Regions from separate parts of the Paenibacillus sp. cl130 genome, predicted to be linked through region 2. Evidence: riboswitches for the same ligand, from Rfam matches in the RefSeq annotation. Region 2 holds a riboswitch; the other holds the start of a gene.

Region 1 (3,212 bases), on a different contig from region 2:
TCCCGGCATACTTCCAGCAGGCGCATGGGTACCTCAATGGCAGCGATCACCGCTGTCTGTAAGGAATGGGTACGATAGCGCTTTTCTTCATCTGTTTCCTTGGGCAAACGCAGCGCGGTCATGTACTGTTCAAAGGATTGGATGTCTGCGACCATTAGTTCCTCACAATGTGTAGACAATCTTTCCATGCTACTAATGACATCCGTGATTTGTTCATGGATGTGCGCATATTTTTCTCCTTGTGAAAGGTTGGCGGTCATGGAGGTCATAGCCGCGCCTAGTGCCGCAGCCAATGCGGATACACTTCCTCCGCCGGGGGTAGGCGCTGCACTTGCAGCCTCTTTCAGAAAATGTCCGATGGAATTGTTCCAAGACAGTTCACTCATGAATAGACCACCTCTCTGGAGTAGTGTTGCAGATGTATCGCTTTGAGCAGATTTTTGTACAAAATCGCAGTCGTTAAGGTGCCAACACCGCCGGGAACCGGAGAAATGGCATGTACCTTTTCACCCACGTTTGAAGCAGCGTCACCCACGATTTTTCCTTCCAGTGTCTCGTTAATTCCTGCATCCACGAGAATCAGACCGGGATGGACCATATCCTGCGTAATCACATCAGGGCATCCGACTGCGACGAAGGCAATGTCTGCATGGCTCAGATGCTCTGCAATATCACGCGTACCTGCATGACAGGCGGTAACGGTGGCATTTTCTCTTTGCAACATGTGGAAAAGGGGAAGTCCCACTGTCTGCCCGATGCCCACGAGCGTGACATTTTTGCCTGCCAAGGTGTGACCGTAATGCTTGAGCAGCTCGATACAGGCTTGAGGTGTTGCGGGATATAGTCCGGCGTCACCTGTTACGGTAGCCAGCTTGTTATCAGGTGTTATTCCATCAATATCCTTGTAGGGGGCGATGGATTGTTTAATAACGGAGGCAGAAAGATGTTGGGGAAGCGGCAGTTCCAGCATAATGCCATGTACATGGGATGCATCGTTCAGACTGCCGATCAGGTGCAGTAGCTCGGCTTCGCTAACATGACGGTCAAAAGTATGGAGATGAAATGAGATTCCCAGCTTCTCCGCTATTTTTTGCTTGGTCCGTGCATAGTATGCAGATGCCGGATCGCCTTCTACCAATAGGGTCGCCAGATGGGGACGGTGTCCTTGCTGCTTCATTTTTTCTACCTGTGAACGGATCGTTGCATATACTTGCTCAGCTGCTTCTTTGGATTTCATGATTATAGCCATAGTCCGTGCCTCCTCTGAATTTATCGCATGATTTATCAACAGGGTGTCATGGTCTTAAAACGAAAAAAAGTATTTGCACAAGGTCGTCAAGACAGACGAATCCTCTGCAAATACTTCTCCCAGGCGAACGGTACGCTTTTTTTGTATGCTCCCTCGTGGTTCATTCCACTGACTTCGCCAGTCACATACAGCGTTATTATGTCTTATATTTTAACAAATAATCATCAGAAAAGAAACCCGCGAACATTTGGAAAACGGGTTGTGTTACTTGTCTATATGACAAATGTCATATACCCGAGCTGACGTTTATGACTACAGCGCCTAGAGGCTTTACCTTATACTGAGATTAGATCAACATGTACGCCTAACAGGATCAAGGTATAGGCGTCATTTTAAAGGAGGATCATAATGAGTATGACACAACTCCCATTAGCCCAATTGAAAAAAAATATGGCTCCCTACGAGAAAATAAACACAAAATCCAGCGTTCTGCAACTCATCAATACCTTGGGTCCACTGATCCTATTGTGGTATGCTGCTTATCTTAGTCTGTCGGTTTCGTACTGGCTGACACTTCCAATTGCCATTGTTGCATCGGGGTTTGTGGTACGGACATTTATTATTTTTCATGATTGTGGTCATCAATCCTTCTTCAAAAGCCGCAAGCTGAACGACATTGTGGGAACGATTACAGGTATTATTACGCTCTGCCCTTATCACCAATGGAAAAATAGTCACGCAATCCACCATGCAACCAGCAGTAATCTGGATAAAAGAGGCACAGGTGACATGTGGGTGCTTACGGTAGAAGAGTACACAGAGGCTTCCACATGGACACGGCTGGCCTATCGCATATATCGAAATCCTTGGGTTATGTTTGGACTAGGTCCGATCTATACTTTTTTGATTTCCTATCGGTTTAATATCAAGACAGCCAAACGCAAGGAAAAAATGAACACCTATGTGACGAATATATCCATCGTTGCCTTGTATGCACTGTTGTCATGGGCTATTGGATGGCAGGCCTTCCTTCTCGTACAGGCACCTATCTTTTTTGTATCTGGTATGTTGGGAATCTGGCTGTTCTATGTACAACACCAATTTGAGGATTCGTATTTTGAGCACGATGAAGAGTGGAGCTATATTAATGCGGCCGTAGAAGGCAGTTCTTACTACAAGCTTCCTAAAGTATTGCAATGGATTACGGGCAATATCGGATTTCATCACGTTCATCACTTGAGCCCAAAAGTGCCAAATTATAATTTGGAAAAAGCACATGAAGCGACACCGTTACTTCAAAAGGCGACCACGATCACAGTAAGTAGCAGTCTGCAATCTTTGAAGTTCCGACTTTGGGATGAAAATACGAAAACCTTTTTGACCTTTAAACAAGTGAGGCCGCTCCTCAGCAAACGTGTTGCAGTTACGAAACCCATCCCTACACCTGTTGTAAGCACAGAAAGAAAATAACTTTGTACAAAACTTTTCTGAAGAGATGTTGAAAAATTGCAGTTTACTTTGAGAAATCTAAAGGGATAACATCCTTTTAGATTTTTTTGTTTATATTGAAAATGCAGTACTTTCATTCTTTGTTTTAGCAAGCGCTATTGACAAATCGATTGTCAACCTTTACATTCTATATATCGAAACGATATATATCGATTATATATAAATTAGCTACATGTAAACAGAGATAAGTTCCCTTTGATTTCAGAAGGATAATTCACTATGCCAGGAAAGAAGGAATAGATTTTATGTTGATTTATGTAATACTTGGGTTCCTCTGCGAAAAGGATATGACAGGATATGAAATCAAGCAGAAGATGACGATAAGCACTTCCAACTTTATTGATGCCAGCTTCGGAAGCATATATCCTATGCTGAAAAAAATGGAAAAGGGGGAGCTTATCAAGTATGAAGAAGTGGTAGAGGAAGGCAGATTCAAAAAATCATATGGTATTAC
Region 2 (3,212 bases):
ATAACGTGTACAAGAACAGACGGATAATGGAGGGATGGAGTATGCTGGCAGCCTCTGCCCATGCCGGGCAGGTTGTAACGATTCTGATCATGGCGGTAGCGCTAGGAATGGATGCGTTATCGCTGGGCGTAGGGATCGGCATGAAGGGGATACGCCTGCGAGACGTGCTGCGCATCAGTACTGTTATTGGCTTTTTTCACATTCTGATGCCATTGCTGGGAATGTTCACAGGCCATTATATGAGTTCTTTATTAGGTCATGTGACGGCCTACTTCGCAGGGGGGTTACTCATCCTTTTGGGCGGGCATATGGTGTATAATTCCTTTAAAGGGGACGGCGTACAGGTGTTGGATCATCGTTCGCCTTTAGGCCTTTTGCTGTTTGCACTTGGGGTGAGCGTTGACTCATTTTCTGTAGGAGTGTCACTGGGTATGTTCCAGAGTGATCTGGTGCTGTCCGTTCTGGCGTTTGGTTTTTGCGGGGGAGCAATGGCGATGTTGGGCCTGTTGCTGGGTCGCAAGGTCAGCCGCAATCTAGGAGATTATGGAGAAGCAGTGGGCGGTGCCATTTTGCTGGCATTCGGCTTTATGTTTATGTTTTGATTTTAGCGTAGACAGTGTAAAATAAATGCAGGATTATAGTAAGGGATTAGAATTATAGTAATCCTCTGTTTATATATTTTTTTAACATACGGGGGGTGAAAACGTTGAAGAATATCTTATTCGTATGCACAGGGAATACCTGTCGCAGTCCAATGGCTGAAGGGATGCTGCGTAAGTTGGCTGCTGAGCATGGGCTAGAACTGGAAGTGCGTTCTGCGGGAGTAGCCGCGATGGAAGGCACGCCGATATCCCGACATGCAGAGGCGGTTCTACGTGATCATGATATATCCGATCAGATCACTTCAACCCCTTTGAGCGACGGGCTTGCCGGGTGGGCGCATCTGATCTTAACCTTGACGCAAGGACATAAACAGCACGTAATTCAGCGCTTTCCCCAAACGGCGGGCAAAGTATTTACGCTTAAGGAATATGTGGAGAACCGGGATGCGGTGTTGAATGATGTACAGGAGTTGGATAGTTTATATGCTTCACAGCAGTTGATGGCTTCACTCGGACAAGAGCTATCGGCGCAGGAGCGTGAACGAATGATTGAATTACACCAACGGATTCCGGGCTTTGATATTTCTGATCCGTTTGGCGGTTCGCGAGAAGATTACGATGTCACAGCTGCGGAAATCCGTACGGCACTACATAAGCTGCTGGACAAGCTAAAGGCATCTTCCGAATAAAATTGGTATTACTCATCTGTTTTGTACGGAATCTGTTGATTTTCGGCGGTTAATCCGTTAAGATAAGGTGGAAAAATGAGAATCCGATGTAACTGGCGACAAAAGTGGGATTAACCACGATGGAGCATCGGATATACGGCCGGTCGCCTGGGCAAAAGAGCAATTCCACATAGGTGTGGACTGCTCTTTTTTTCATATACAAGTTATGCCAGATTTTTAGCTGAGAGTTGATTCCATTAAAGATTCTTCCATTTTTTCTGCTCGAAATCTGAAACATCGGCTATAATATAGTCAGATTGTGATCAGGAGAGAGTGTGTTGAACTTGGGGCATGAGACCGTGCCTAGTCTCTGAGAGGCTGTTCAACCAAAGGAGGTTCCAATGGTGGAACAATTAGATCATGAGATTCCGCTGGAAGCACAGACCACTTCTGTCGTGCGGGAAATCGCAGAAGCAGCCAGTCTCAAGGCTGGTCGCCTGCTGGTTATCGGCGTTAGCACAAGTGAAGTGGCTGGAAGTCGGATTGGTACGGCGGGAGCGCTCGATGTGGCTCAGCAACTGTTGTCTGGAGTAGAGTCTGTTCGCAGGGAGTATGGCTTTGATGTGGCGTTTCAATGCTGTGAGCATTTGAACCGAGCGCTGGTCGTTGAACGGGCTGTGCTGGAGCGATTGGGACTGATGGAGGTTGCAGCTGTTCCTGTTCGTACAGCAGGAGGCTCTATGGCTACCGTCGCCTATCGTTCTATGAGCGACGCGTGTTTGGCGGCGAACGTGCAGGCTCATGCCGGGATAGACATCGGCGAAACGCTGATTGGCATGCATCTGCGACCCATTGCTGTTCCGTTTCGCCCAAGCCTTCGCTGGATTGGCGAAGCACGTGTGACAGCAGCGTTCACCCGTCCTCCACTTATTGGCGGACAACGGGCGGTGTACAGTCTGGAGCAAGAAGTCGGCGGAAACTGCGATTAGCATTTGGCATGGCGGCATGTTTGTACTAATCTTTTTTGCATTGATGATGAGGTACCCAACAGAGGAGCAGGCGTTTGCTTGTATACCCAACAATTGACTATGGAGAGGGAGTAATCAATCATGATGGAACACCTGCGTAAAAGTGACCCGGCAGTGATGGAAGCAATGGGACTTGAACTGAAACGACAACGCCACAATATCGAGCTAATCGCATCCGAGAACATTGTCAGTGAAGCAGTAATGGAAGCCATGGGCTCCGTGCTGACGAATAAATATGCTGAAGGTTATCCGAACAAACGCTACTATGGTGGCTGTGAGCATGTAGATATCGTTGAAGACATCGCACGTGACCGCGCAAAAGAATTGTTCGGCGCCGAGCATGCTAACGTGCAGCCTCACTCTGGAGCACAAGCCAACATGGCGGTGTATTTGGCAGCTCTCAAACCTGGAGATACTGTACTGGGTATGAATCTGGCGCATGGTGGCCACTTAACACACGGAAGTCCGGTTAACGCTTCCGGCTTGTTGTATAACTTTGCTGCTTACGGTGTACGCGAAGACAACTTCCGCATCGACTACGATGAAGTGCGCAAGGCAGCCTTTAAGCATCGTCCTCGTCTGATTGTAGCTGGCGCGAGTGCATATCCGCGTACTATTGATTTTGAAGCTTTTGCTTCCATTGCCAATGATGTAGGTGCTTTGTTCATGGTGGATATGGCACATATCGCAGGTCTTGTGGCAGCGGGAATTCACCCAAGTCCAGTTCCGCATGCCCAATTTGTAACAACAACGACACACAAAACGCTGCGTGGTCCGCGTGGGGGTCTGATTCTGACTCGCAAAGCATGGGCGCAAGCGATTGATAAAGCTATTTTCCCTGGTACTCAAGGGGGGCCACTGATGCATGTGATCGCGTCCAAAGCGGTTGCTTTGGGTGAAGCGCTCCAGCCATC

The links. Region 2 has a riboswitch for ZMP and ZTP ahead of BM358_RS23520 (TIGR01440 family protein). Riboswitches for the same ligand answer to the same signal wherever they lie in the genome.
Region 1: it holds a riboswitch for ZMP and ZTP, as region 2 does, so the genes downstream of both, BM358_RS22855 (bifunctional 5,10-methylenetetrahydrofolate dehydrogenase/5,10-methenyltetrahydrofolate cyclohydrolase) here and BM358_RS23520 (TIGR01440 family protein) in region 2, are expected to answer to the same signal.

Annotation. Positions count from the first base shown of each region.
Region 1 is NZ_FOYG01000010.1:104,874-108,085, forward strand. It holds gene BM358_RS22850 (cyclodeaminase/cyclohydrolase family protein) at 1-386, opposite strand, end outside; gene BM358_RS22855 (bifunctional 5,10-methylenetetrahydrofolate dehydrogenase/5,10-methenyltetrahydrofolate cyclohydrolase) at 383-1,249, opposite strand; ZMP/ZTP riboswitch at 1,360-1,444, opposite strand; gene BM358_RS22860 (Delta(5) desaturase DesA) at 1,658-2,719, shown strand; gene BM358_RS22865 (PadR family transcriptional regulator) at 3,004-3,212, shown strand, end outside.
Region 2 is NZ_FOYG01000011.1:21,593-24,804, forward strand. It holds gene BM358_RS23510 (manganese efflux pump MntP) at 42-602, shown strand; gene BM358_RS23515 (low molecular weight protein arginine phosphatase) at 707-1,291, shown strand; ZMP/ZTP riboswitch at 1,370-1,451, shown strand; gene BM358_RS23520 (TIGR01440 family protein) at 1,672-2,259, shown strand; gene glyA (serine hydroxymethyltransferase) at 2,380-3,212, shown strand, end outside.